DNA from 3 places in the Pseudoalteromonas sp. MEBiC 03485 genome. Region 2 is predicted to be linked to each of the others. Evidence: predicted binding sites of a transcription regulator. Region 2 holds the regulator's gene; each other region holds the start of a gene.
What was found. The regulator sigma-54, encoded in region 2, starts transcription at its own class of promoters, with help from an activator protein. The targets are predictions, from matches to a motif close to GTTGGCACGNNNNTNGNNT.
Positions count from the first base shown of each region.

Region 1: a site for sigma-54 is predicted at 1,969-1,987, ahead of EVU92_RS07835 (EF-hand domain-containing protein). Genes of this name have one in related genera too.
Region 3: a site for sigma-54 is predicted at 2,436-2,454, ahead of EVU92_RS08315 (DUF1328 family protein). Genes of this name have one in related genera too.

Region 1 covers NZ_SGBT01000001.1:1,695,071-1,699,688, reverse strand. Annotated here, with positions in the region: gene EVU92_RS07845 (hypothetical protein) at 1-249, opposite strand, end outside; gene EVU92_RS07840 (HAMP domain-containing sensor histidine kinase) at 251-1,708, opposite strand; gene EVU92_RS07835 (EF-hand domain-containing protein) at 2,021-2,248, shown strand; gene EVU92_RS07830 (hypothetical protein) at 2,258-2,485, shown strand; gene EVU92_RS07825 (EF-hand domain-containing protein) at 2,589-2,822, shown strand; gene EVU92_RS07820 (EF-hand domain-containing protein) at 2,827-3,060, shown strand; gene EVU92_RS07815 (amidohydrolase) at 3,154-4,618, shown strand, end outside.
Region 2 covers NZ_SGBT01000001.1:466,630-471,247, reverse strand. Annotated here, with positions in the region: gene ptsN (PTS IIA-like nitrogen regulatory protein PtsN) at 1-405, opposite strand, end outside; gene hpf (ribosome hibernation promoting factor) at 409-696, opposite strand; gene EVU92_RS02170 (RNA polymerase factor sigma-54) at 724-2,220, opposite strand; gene lptB (LPS export ABC transporter ATP-binding protein) at 2,338-3,063, opposite strand; gene lptA (lipopolysaccharide transport periplasmic protein LptA) at 3,060-3,581, opposite strand; gene lptC (LPS export ABC transporter periplasmic protein LptC) at 3,571-4,125, opposite strand; gene kdsC (3-deoxy-manno-octulosonate-8-phosphatase KdsC) at 4,122-4,618, opposite strand, start outside.
Region 3 covers NZ_SGBT01000001.1:1,801,139-1,805,756, reverse strand. Annotated here, with positions in the region: gene oadA (sodium-extruding oxaloacetate decarboxylase subunit alpha) at 1-1,702, opposite strand, end outside; gene EVU92_RS08320 (OadG family transporter subunit) at 1,718-1,966, opposite strand; gene EVU92_RS08315 (DUF1328 family protein) at 2,501-2,674, shown strand; gene EVU92_RS08310 (hypothetical protein) at 2,724-2,915, shown strand; gene EVU92_RS08305 (hypothetical protein) at 3,266-4,189, opposite strand; gene EVU92_RS08300 (YcxB family protein) at 4,313-4,618, shown strand, end outside.

The DNA of each region.
Region 1 (4,618 bases), 1.2 Mb from region 2:
ATAATTTACTTTGTCAGATTTTGCTTTAAAGCCACCACACTTGGCAGCATGCCATGCAATAACGGTACTTGCGGACGGATACAAAGGCTCACTTTTTGGTCGAGGTTTAGGGTTAGGTTGCCCATCAGGTTTAACCTCTGCTTTCGGCTCTACTTGTTCTGGCTCAACATTCTTTTGCGTGAGCGTGCACCCAGTTATAAAAAACGTGCCTATAACAAGCATAAAACTGGCTTTATTAGCTAAGCCCATATCAGTTAACTCCTTGGGTTAATTGAATTGGTAAAATGGCTGTAAATACACACCCTTGAGGGTCATTATCAGTAATATAGAGCTTACCGTTTAATTGATCTACGGTTTCTTTGACTATGGTTAAACCCAGTCCGCTGCTCATTTCAGTATGTTGTTTTGCATTCTTGCCTTGGTAAAAAGCCCCGAACACAGCGGCTTTTTCAGTATCATCAATGCCTTCGCCTAAGTCGCTTACACTCAAAATTAATTGCCCCTGCTTTAAGCTTGCCTTGATTATCACTGACTCATGTTCTGGCGAAAACTTTAACGCATTTGAGGTCAGCTGAATAAGCACCATTTCAAGTAGTTCTATTGATATAAACAAGGCTTTATTTGGTAACTCGTTAACCCAAACAATGGATAAGTCACGCGCAGATAGTCGGTGCTCAAAATGACGCTCAATTTTATTCATCATCACGTTAAAATTAAGCTCGCTCAGGCTTTGCTTACTAGTGCGGATAGCGTTGTAACTCAATAAGCTTTCAATCATGACTCTAAGTCGCACCATACTTTGTGTTATTAGCTCAAGGACTGCTTGTTGCTCGCTATTGATTGGGCCAACAATTTCATCTGCAAGTAAATCTGTGCCTTCAACCATAGAAGCTAGGGGGGTTTTCAACTCATGTGTCACATGACGCAAAAAAGTATCTTTTTGCTGCTCAAGCATATGTAACTGTGCTTGTACCCATTCAAGTTTATTGCCTAATTCAACTAACTCTGAAGAACCACGGACATGAATTTTTTGCTGCCAGTGCCCTTGCCCTAATTTATCAATAACATTGGTAAGCTCTCGTAGGCGTCCGCTTATCCGCCATAGAAATCCACCACCTACCAATAGCGTGAGTGGAATTAATGCTATTAACCAATTAATAAATGAAGCTTGTAATGCTTTTAATTGCTGTTGGTTTTTTGTGATCCGTAATTCATTTTGCTCTTTAAGCCAGTTTGTTTGTTCACTGATAAGCTTGCTAGCAGGAGCAAACAGCTCACCATCTTGCTTTTGTTCAACTAGCAAATGCTGCTCTGCAAATTGTAATACCTCAGCAAGCTGACGCCACTGCGACACATAATCAGCTGCAGGGCTCAAAAAAATAAGCTCATCAACACTTTGCAAAGAAGATTGCCACTTGTTAGCAATCAGGCTATCGAGAGATTCACTCTTAAGCACCCAATTTTGTCGAGTCGCCCTTTCTAAACTATTTAAGTCTTGTTTAAGATTATTGAATGCTTTGGTAAGTTCGTAATTGTCACCGACGATTTCTTGGGTCAGCGCAAGCTGCTTATTAAGGGCATTTAAAAACAAAATCACCACTAAAGATAACGGCAGTAAAGACAGCAAAATACTACAAACGAACTGACTAATGAGACTAGGCCGCCAGTTGACTAACTGTTTCATTTTTATCGCTACTTTATTTTGCATATTCACTCTCAACATAATTGCTGATGCTGATTATTAGTGAATAAACTTAGACACTCGCTGAATCCGACCTTAAAAAGTACTGACTTTTACCCAAAAACTGATACATAGTTGCTATTTAGCAACACGCTAACTCATTGAAACAAGGTGAATAAAGCTTAGTCGCCTAAAAAGCGTTGCAAAAAAGACACAATACTCTGTAACTATTTCGCATTAAAAACCACACAAAAGTTATAACCCACTGATAATTAACACATTTAAAAACTGGCACCAATTTTGATAACTACAAAGTAAATTAGTCATTTAGGACACAAAATGAAGATTACGGCCATTTCAGCCGCAGTGTTGATAAACCTAGTTACGGTAGACTGTTATGCATTCGATCTGCAAACGACTTTTAACGAGCTAGATAAAGACAGTAACGGCTTTTTGAGTGAAGCAGAGGCATCTGAAGATGCATTATTACATAGCAACTTTACTCAAATAGATAGTAACCAAGATGGTCAAATTTCATTTTCTGAGTTTCAGTCGTTTATTCAATAGGAGATTGTAATGAAACAACTTTTAGCAGCGTTTTCACTCATGTTTTTGGTTATCAGCGCTACCGTTTTAGCATCACAAATGGATGTTCGATTTGCTAAATTTGATACAAACGCCGACGGTGAGATTTCTTTAGCTGAAGCGACTAAGCACGATAACTTACTTAAGCAATTTGCCGACCTAGATGAAAACGGCGATCAAGTTTTGTCTGAACAAGAGTTTGAAAAATTCAAACCTTAACGGCTTAAAGTGCTTGCCATAATCCCAGAGGGAATGTGTAAACGGATTTAAATTATGGGAGTTAAATTATGGCAAGCACTTTTATTTATAAAGGAGTGTAATTATGAGAATTTTCTGGCTTGCTTCATGTACCTTAATTACAATAAGCTTCAATAGCTTAGCATTGGATGTAAAACAAAGATTTGATCACTTAGATAAAGACAAAAATGGCTTTTTGTCTTTGCAAGAACTGTCATCCCAACCACACTTGCAAAAACGCATGGCAGAGTGGGATACAGATAAAGATCAACAAATTTCGCTCCTAGAATTTAAACACTATTTAACAAACAAGAGTTAAAGTAATGTCAAAATTAACCTTTGCCAGCCTAATTTTATGTTGTGGATTTAGCACATTGGGTTTTGCTGCAGATAGTATTGGTGAAAAATTTAAACAACTTGACCGTAATGACGATGGCTACCTTACTCGCTCAGAGTCTGCAAGAGATCCTGCTCTATGGTCACGTTTTAAAAATTACGACAGCGATAAAGATAATAAATTATCGCTGAGTGAATTTAAGGTCTACGCAAGTAAATAAAAATGTCTATTTGATTATTTAATTGCTGCTGAGTTGCAGTTTACTGCAACTCTGATAATGTTTTCATAATTCAATAAAAACTATTAGAAGATTATGAAACTCATCATCAGCTTACTGGCAACAGCTTCGATAAGTTGTTTTGCCAATACCACAGTAATTTACAATGTAAATGGTTACACACCAACCTACAAAGGTGAAACTCAACACTTTTCAACACTGGTTTTTAAAGACGGTAAAGTTGTAAAAACCGGTAATGATTCAATCAAAAAAAGCTTTCCTGATGCCACCACGATTGATGGCCAACAAGCCACGTTATTGCCTGGTTTGATTGATGCCCATGGCCATGTGATTGGTTTAGGTAATAACCTTTCACAACTTGATGTTAGAAGTACTCGCTCGGCAGATGAAGTTGGCAAAATGCTAGCTGAGTTTGCTAAAGATAAACAAGGCTGGATCATTGGTCGAGGTTGGAACCAAGAGCAGTGGCCTGGTGGACAGTTCCCAAATGCTGCTGATTTAGACAAGTATTTAAAAGACAAACCCGTAGTGCTTTCTCGAGTTGATGGCCATGCTGTGTGGGTAAATTCAAAAGCAATGGAGCTTGCAGGTATCACCAAAGAAACTCGCTCTCCTGCCGGTGGTGAAATTATAAAACTGGATTCTGGTTTACCTTCAGGGGTATTCATTGATAAAGCCGAAACGCTTATTACTCAGCATGTACCAAAAGCAAGCCATGCCAGCATTAATACTGCATTAGATAATGCAGGTAAACATCTACTTAGTTTAGGGATTACATCAACCCATGATGCCGGTATCGATTATGATACCTGGCAAGTGTATAAGCAGCGCTCTGAACAAAGCACCCTTCCCGTTAGAATAGTAGCTATGCTAAGTGCTGCTGATCCTCAGCTAGAAACAATGCTTAAAGCGGGCCGATATAAAGATATGAATGACATGCTGTCGATTCGTAGTGTCAAAGTGTATGCAGATGGTGCGCTAGGAAGTCGTGGTGCAGCCCTAATCGAGGAATACGCAGATCGAAAAAATCACCATGGCTTAATGCTTGAAACCCAAGAAAAGCTTGAGCAACTATTCAACTTAAGCTTTACCCATGGCTTTAGTGCTAACACCCATGCAATTGGTGATAAAGCCAATCACGTAGTGCTAGATGCCTATGAAAATGTGTTTAAAAAAACCGGTGGAATTTTACTTCGTAACCGAATTGAACATGCACAAATTGTTACTCCTGAAGACATTCCTCGTTTTAAAACGTTAAAAATCATTCCATCAATGCAGCCTGTTCATGCAACATCTGATATGCATATGGCAGAGCAACGTCTAACTGAAAAACAACTTGAAGGGGCTTACGCTTGGAAAACCTTTTTAGCGCAAGGCTCAGTGATTGCGGCGGGTTCTGATTTTCCAGTAGAGCTTGCTGATCCGTTTGACGGCTTATATTCAGCCATTACTCGCATGGATCATAATCAGCTGCCAGAAGGCGGCTGGCGACCACAAGAGCTACTATCGCGTGATGAAGCTTTACGTGCTTTTACTTTAG
Region 2 (4,618 bases):
ACTACGCAGCTGTTTACAAAACTCTTTATCTTTAAGTCTATCAGCAATTGTTGATAAGGTCTTTAGATGAAGCTGAGAGTCACCATCTGGTACGATGAGTGCTACGAAAATGTCAACAGGGCGATTATCAATTGCATCAAAATTGATTGGGGATTCACTCACTATGACAAACGCCTGAGGTTCATCGGCGCCACTCATTCGGCCATGTGGAATAGCAATACCTCGGCCAATACCGGTGCTACCTAGCTTCTCTCGGTTGAGTAAAGCATTTAGGATATCTTGTTGAGATAAATGAGGAAGCTGCTGGTGAGCCAGTTCGCTGATATATTCAAGAATTCTTTTTTTGCTATTAAAAAGGACCGCAGCTTTGCTGCAGTCCTGATTAGTAAGTGAACTTAGTTTCATAATTTAATGTCGAGCTAATTTCTCTTTGTGTTTAATGACTTGGCGATCAAGCTTATCGATCAACGAGTCAATGGCTGCGTACATATCTTGATGTTCTGTAGAAGCGAACAATTCGCCTCCGTTTACATGTAAAGTTGCTTCTGCTTTTTGGCTTAATTTTTCTACATCTAGAATGACATGAACATTATTAATATGGTCAAAATGCCTTTCTAGTTTCGCAAACTTGGTGTTTACATAGTCTCTTAATGAATCAGTGATTTCTACATGACGACCAGTTAAATTTAGTTGCATAAGCATTTTTCCTTCTATGTAAAACGTCTAAATCAAACTCTTACGCTGATTAGACGGAGGTATTGCTAGAGACTCACGATATTTTGCAATTGTACGTCTAGCTACTTTAATTCCTTGCTCAGCCAATATATCTGCAATTTTGCTATCACTCAATGGTTTAGCCGAGTTTTCTGCAGCGACTAACTTCTTGATTAAAGCGCGTATTGCTGTTGAAGAACACTCACCACCATTTTCAGTGCTGACATGGCTTGAGAAGAAATATTTCAACTCAAAGATACCCCTAGGGGTATGCATATATTTTTGCGTTGTTACTCGTGAAATCGTCGATTCATGCATTTCGACCATTTCAGCAACATCATTTAGCACCATCGGCTTCATTGCTTCTGGGCCATGCTCAAAGAAAGCTTGTTGTTGTTGAACGATACAGTTGGTCACTTTTAATAGTGTATCGTTACGGCTTTCTAAGCTCTTAATAAACCACTTTGCTTCTTGTAAGTGAGAGCGAATAAATTGGCTGTCGCTACTTGATTTAACAGAGCGAGACATAGCCGCATATTGGCTGTTCACTCTAATCTTTGGCATACTATCTGGGTTTAACTCAACCACCCAGCGACCTTTTACTTTTTTCACTGATACATCAGGTATGACGTACTCAGACTCTTCGCGTACTATGCTATCCGCAGGCTTAGGGTTTAAGCTGTGAATTAGCGTCATTACTTCTTTAAGCTCATTTTCTTTAAGCTTAGTCTTTTTCATCAAAGTTCGATAGTCGCGACTCGCTAATAATTCGATATGCTCAGATAAAACCATTTTAGTTTCAGCTAAATATGGCGTGTTTGCATCGAATTGGCGAAGTTGAATACACAGGCATTCCTGTAAACTACGCGCCCCAATACCGACAGGATCAAACAATTGAATTCTCTTTAGGACCGCTTCGACTTCATCAAGTTCGATTTCTTCTTCATCACTATTTTGATTAAAGCTCTCGACGATATCTTCACAGCTTACCGTTAAAATACCAGAGTCATCGATAGCCTCAACAATTGCCACAGCAATCGCTTCATCAGTCGGACTAAAGGGAGTTAGCTGTAATTGCCACATAAGGTATTCGTGAAGGGTTTCGGTCGATGCACCTTGATAAATAGATTCATCTTCTGGCATTGGCCCTGATGATGTTGATGGAGCGGCACTCATGTACTCATCCCATGTAACATCCATGGCTAAATCGTCACTTACAGTGTCTTTATTTAGAGCATCACTGCTTTCTTGTTCATATTCGCTAGGTGCTTCGTCTGCAGAAGCGCTGACTTGCACATCGTCAGATTCAGCTTTTTGCTCATTTTTGCCGATGCTTTCTTCGTTGTAATCCGCTTCTTCCACTTCAAGTAAAGGGTTACTATCTAGCGCCTCTTGAATTTCTTGTTGGAGATCCAATGTACTGAGCTGCAACAAACGTATAGCTTGTTGCAGTTGTGGAGTCATTGTAAGTTGCTGGCCCATGCGCAGCTGTAATGATTGCCTCATGTATCCCTAACAATCCTTTTTTTAAGTTATCGATAACTGTGCAAAGACAGTTAAGTTATTATCGATTTATTGTCATTGTTATAAGTCTAGCAGATGCTCTAGTCGGTGGCGTAATGGTTACAGCCTAAATTGCTCGCCTAGATAAACATCGCGTACAGTTTGGTCAGCTAATACGTGCTCAGGTGTGCCTGATGCAATTAGCTCCCCATGAGAAACAATGTAGGCTTTTTCACAAACATCAAGGGTTTCTCGAACATTATGGTCAGTAATTAGTACACCAATACCACGATTTTTTAGGTGCTCAATAATTTTCTTTATATCTAACACTGAAATTGGATCAACACCAGCAAAAGGCTCATCTAAAAGGATAAATTTAGGATTAGCGGCTAATGCGCGAGCAATTTCAACGCGGCGACGTTCACCACCAGATAGAGCCATACCTTGACTATCACGGATGTGTTGGATGCTAAATTCATCTAATAAGCTATTTAGAGTTTCTTCCCGCGTGGTTTTATTTAGATCTTTACGAGTCTCTAAAATAGCCATCAAGTTTTGGTAAACTGTTAACTTTCGAAAAATCGAAGATTCTTGCGGTAGATAACCAATACCCAACCTCGCACGGCTGTGCATTGGCAAAAGGGTAATATCGTTATCATCGATGCTAATTTTACCTTTGTCGCTCGGAACTAGGCCTACAATCATGTAAAAAGTCGTGGTTTTACCAGCACCATTTGGGCCAAGCAAGCCAACAATACTGCCTGCTTCAACTTCCAGACCGACATTTTTAACCACTTGGCGGCCTTTGTAGCTCTTAGCTAAAAGCTCTGCTTTTAATGTGCTCATGGTTGGCCTTTATTGTCTTTTTTATTTTCAACAGGTACTAAAATAGTGTGTACACGATCTGATGAGTTTTCGTCTTTTTCAGCACTGATAAGCTGCTGAGCCATATCATAGGTAATGCTTTTCGCTGTTACTTTTTGACCAGCTTGGGTAACTTCAGCTTCACCGTTTAAGGTTAAGAAGCGTTTCGCAACATCATAACGAACTTCTTCAGCACTGGCGCTCATTACGGAACCATCCGTTTGTTTTTCTTCGAAGTAAGCTGGTTTGCCTGTTGCAATAATTAGCTCTACTGTACCTTCGGTATCACCGCCGTGTGCTTCAAGACGTTCTGCTGTAATACGACGATTACCATGCACGATCTCTACGTTACCTTCAAATATGCCAACGCCATCTTTTAGTTTACCAACTTGGCGATCTGAGCTAATGCTAATTTGTGCGCCAGTTTGCTCGGCAGCGGTGCCGGAAAACGCAATCAATAAGCTTGGGATCAGGAGTAATTTCTTCAGTTTATTGGTCATAGTATATGGTTCGTGTATGGTTAGTTAACTCAACAATTTCGGTTTTTAAATCGGCTTTTAAGCCTTTACCGGTAATCTTTAAATTCGGTCCTGTTAGTGTTACAGGTTGCTTTGAAAACATGGTCATTTTATTAATGTCGACATTAATGTTTTCTGCTTTTATATCTTCGATCATACCGTTATGGGTTAAGTTTTTAGCAACTACATCCCCTTCAAAAATCAGCTGATCATTTTCGTATAAAGTGGCTTCTTTGGCTTTTACTTGCCAAACCTGCTGGTCGCCATAAATAGTAAATACAGGTTGCTCAAAAAAGGTAAACCCTAATTGTTGATACAACTCCATTTTAGCCGCAGCTACTTTATGACTGATTTTTCCTTGCTCGTCATAAGCAGTTTGCTTTAACGCCACCGCAGTGTAATCAGGCGTTGCAATGATCTCGTCTTCACTAGTTATTGTGTCTGCTGATTGATTAAAGTACGGATACCACAACCACACCATGCAACAAACAAAAACAACACTCAGTAAAATACGGGCTATATTCATGCGCTGGTTCCATCGCTAGTTAACGGCTTACCGTTTTCTAACATCAGTAAATCAGTTAATTCACGCACGGCTCCAAAGCCACCTGGTAATAATGTGGTGTAATGAGCCAGCTTTTTAATTAGTGGGTGTGCGTCGTTAACAGCAACAGCAAACCCTACTTTTTCCATTACTGGTAAGTCTGGACCATCATCACCAATATAGGCAATTTGCTCATCAGTTAGCCCCAGTTTATCCTTTAACTCTTGATAAGCAATTAGCTTATCTTCTTGTCCCTGATAAATGTGCTGAACTGTTAGGCTAGTCATTCGCTGCTGAACTATTTGTGAATGGCGGCCAGTAATGACTGCCACTTCAAAACCACTATTTATGAGCGCTTTAATACCAAAGCCATCTTTTGTATTGAATGCTTTAAGTTCTTCGCCATCATTGCCTAAATAAATTCGGCCATCAGAAAAAACACCATCAATATCGCAGATTAGCAATTTTACTTTTT
Region 3 (4,618 bases), 1.3 Mb from region 2:
TACCTGAGTGTACGGCGCGAACTTCTGTTTCCATTTTCATCGCTTCCATGATAATAACCACATCACCTTCATTTACTGTTTGGCCTGGTTTCACTTTCACTTTGAAAATATTACCAGCCAACGGCGCATTGAGTGTTTCGCCTGCTGACGCTGAAGCAGACTGAGGAATTAATTCACTGTCTTTTAAAGTTACTTCTTTAAGCTCACCACCTTGTGCTACGACGACATCGTAAACTTTACCATCAACTTTAACGCTGTATTGCTCCGCTTTTACAGGGCTTGAAGAAGCAGGTTTGCTTTCAGACTTGGCAACTTCACCTGTTGGAATTGCTTCAAACGCATCTGGGTTGTTGCGGTTTTTAATAAATTTAAGGCCTATTTGTGGGAATAATGCATATGTAAGTACATCATCAATCACGTCATCAGCAAGTTCTAAACCTTGCTCTTTGGCTTCACTTAATAACTCAGCTTCAAGTTTCTCAAGTTCAGGCTCTAATTTATCTGCAGGACGACAAGTAATTGCCTCTGCGCCTTCTAGCACTCGTTCTTGCAGCTCTTTATTCATAGGTGCAGGAGTGGCACCATATTCACCTTTGAGCACGCCCGCAGTTTCTTTAGTAATGGTTTTGTAACGCTCGCCAGTTAATACGTTAAGTACCGCTTGGGTACCTACAATTTGCGAGGTTGGCGTAACCAAAGGAATAAAACCTAAGTCTTCACGAACACGTGGGATCTCAAGTAATACTTGATCAAGCTTATCAGCCGCGCCTTGTTCTTTAAGCTGGTTTTCCATGTTAGTTAACATGCCGCCAGGTACCTGTGCTAATAAGATGCGACCATCAACGCCTTTTAAGCTACCTTCAAAAGCAGCATATTTCTTACGTACATCACGGAAGTAAGCTGCAATTTCTTCTAATTGGTTTAAATCAAGGCCAGTATCTCGCTCTGTGCCTTCGACAATTGAAACTATTGTCTCCGTTGCGCTATGACCATAAGTCATACTCATTGACGAAATCGCCGTATCAAGCATATCAATACCTGCATCGATTGCTTTTTGATAAGTTGCAGTGCTTAAGCCAGTAGTAGCATGGCATTGCATCGCAATAGGAATAGACACGGTTTCTTTTAGGCCTTTGATCAACTGCTCACAATCATATGGCTTTAATAAACCTGCCATATCTTTAATACAAATCGAATGACAGCCAAGCTCTTCAAGCTGTTTTGCAAGTTTCAGCCACATATCAAGTGTATGTACAGGACTTACTGTGTATGAAATTGTACCTTGAGCGTGAGCTCCCACTTTAACAGCTGCTTTAATAGCAGTTTCAAGGTTTCGTACATCGTTCATCGCATCGAAAATACGAAATACATCAACACCATTTTTGTGTGCTCGCTCGACAAACTTTTCGACCACATCATCAGCATAATGACGGTAGCCTAAAAGGTTTTGTCCACGAAGTAACATTTGCTGCTTAGTGTTTGGCATTGCAGCCTTTAGTTCGCGAATACGTTGCCAAGGATCTTCACCTAAATAACGGATACACGAGTCAAACGTTGCCCCCCCCCATGATTCAATTGACCAATAACCCGCATTGTCGAGTTTTTCGGCTATGGGTAGCATGTCGTCTAAGCGCATACGCGTTGCCAAAAGAGACTGGTGTGCGTCACGCAATACTAATTCGGTTAATTTTAATTTAGCCATGTTCGAGCTGCCCCGTTATTTTTGTTTATTTCGAAATTGAGCGATTGCAGCGCTTATTGCTGCAATATGTGCCTGAGGCACACCCTGTTGAGGTTGAATTTTTGCTGTTCGCGTAGGTTCTGCACTTGCAGGATCATCAAATCGACCCACTAGTTTTGACATTAAAGTGACTGCTGTAATCAGAATAGTCAGAAAAACAAACACGCCTACCATGCCTGTTACCATCAAACTGGCCGCAGTGGTGAGTAATCCACCTATATCCATACGACTCCCCTCGCTTACTTAAAATAAAAAGTTATTTTTGTTAAATAATTATGCACCAATAATAACAAACCAAAATCATTTGTATAGCACCATTGTAAATTGGTAAAACCAATTAATTTTAAAATAACATGCCGCACATATAATTAACACCCTACATTTCCATCATTCAAAGCCTCGATATAGATGATATAAATAGTCGATATAGCCATAAGTTATATGTTCAGCTATTAACTAAAAACCAGCAAGCGTCTAAAAACCACACACAACAAGGTGTTAGACTTTACCAACCAATAAAAAGTTAAATTGGTCTTACCAATGCTGTGGCAATCTGATGTTTTCCTCATGCAACTCAATATGAAAAAATATCACTATGAATAACTTACATGCTTACTCGTAAATGTTACCAAGTGATGAACATCTACCAGCATCACAAATAAAGGTAAACCATTGAAATAAAACAAGTAAAACATCTGGCACAGAACTCGCTTCAGTTACATCGAACTTTAGAAAATTTAAATAGCCAAGGAGACCATTATGTTACGCTGGACCATTACTTTTTTAGTTATCGCGTTAATCGCAGCAGTGTTAGGTTTTGGTGGTATCGCAGGAGCCGCTGCAGGCATCGCTAAAATTATCTTTTTTATATTTTTAGTACTACTAGTTATTTCACTGGTATCTGGAGCTCTTAGAGGTAACGCCCCTAAGTAGTTATAAGCAAATAACCACTTAATTTATTTTATTTACAAGGAATTTCGTTATGAAAAATTCAACTTTGAAAGCCGCTACTATCGCTCTATTTTCAGGTCTATTCATCATGGGTTGTGAAGATAACTCGGCAGAAGATGCAGGTGAGCGTATTGATGAAGCAATTACTGATACACAAAATGCTGTTGAAGACACATGTGAAGAAGTAAAAGAAGGTGTTAACGCAGAAGAAACTAACTGCTAATCACAACACTTTATGAAGAAAGCGGCCAAGTGTCGCTTTTTTTGTGTATGCAAGTTAGCAAGTCTAGGCTGCCTGCTGCTTGTGTCAAGGAGCTTGCTAACTTTACTCTTTCCCCCAGAAACTCGCTAATTTGTTAGGTTTCGCTCCGCTCTACCCTACGCCACGTAGGTCGTTATTTATGGCGACACGTGTTTTATCACACATACGTGACGGGCTAAAGCCCGACTTACAGCCGCATAAATTGAGAGAATCGCGCGAAATAAATTTCACGCCTACGCGGGGTAAACCCGCAGCTACCTTAAGCTCGTAACTTTACTCTTTCCCCTAGAAACACGCTAACTTGTTGGGTTTCACTTACAACCCGTTGTGAGGGGTTCATTTGTTGTTACACTCGCTATATGCCACTTCCCATCAACAAAGCTCACTTTTGCTACATCACTCACAGCAAAATCACCAGGTACATTCAAGCGTGTTAAGTTACTTGCTAACTGTTGTTTACAGTATGGACCTGTATCACCATGCATCACTAACACAGGCTTATTGGTGTGCTTTGCGAAGTCACTGATGGCATCACGGTATACTTTAAAAGCATCACAGTTTGAGCGCTGTGATTCACTACAAACTGGTTTACTGGTCGGGTGGTAAATATCAGCCTGAAAGCCAAACACATACGCCTTAGCATCTTGCTGAACGAGTGCTTGTTTTAACCAAATTAAATTGTACTTATCACGTTTGTCGGCTGCATCAAGTGCTGCGCTTTTGTCACTTTTTAAAATTTGCGAGCGACCATTAAAAGTACCTGGTATATGTAAGGTGCGAAACTCAATGCCATCGAATTGCCAACGAGCATTCTCTAGCATTTCAGTTTGTGTTAAATAACCCTGTAACTGTTTTGCTTTTTGTCTATAAGCATCGTCGAACATTAAGCCTTTAACAAAACTTAGCCGTTCGAGCTCATCAAATTGAGGAGTTAATGTGACGCGGTCGCAATCTGTCCACTCATTATCACCTGGGGTGTAAATAAAAGGCTGCGTAGTCAGCGATGTTAATAACGCCTTATTAGTTTGCAAAAGCTTATTCGTGCAAGCAAGCGCTCCTGATTTCATATCGCCAAGGTGCATTAAAAAGCCATGGGGTGTTGCAGCGATTGCCTTAGTAATTTTTCCGTCATTTGCGAGATTTATTTCATCTATCGGGGTGTATGGCATATCGCCCATAACTAAAAAAGTATTTGAAGTCATTGCAAGCGCTAATGACATTGAACTAACAAACATACAACTTACCCCTAAAAATACAGATATCTTAAGCTCTCATAATGACAACTAAATGAAAACCAACTGCGGCAGTTTTTTTCTATCAATGTTAAACTGCTGCCAGTCGAATAAGTGAGTCTGAGAATGACATTAAGTACAAATTACACACTAGATAAACCGTATTATTACGAATGCTTTGATGAGTCTTTACCTTATTCATCACAAGCCAAGCCTAAATACCCGCTGTTGGCATTGTTAATAACCCTAGGCTTATTAGCTTTTTATCAATTAGAGAACCATTATCTGGGCAGCTTTATGATTATGCTTGCTGTCGTTGAGTGTTTATCGTTTTATTACAAGCGCCCATGGTGGGTCGCAAGACAAATGATGAGCCGAGCATCAGGTAGCGAAGTGACCATCACCTTTGATGATGAAGGAGTGAAGGCCGAA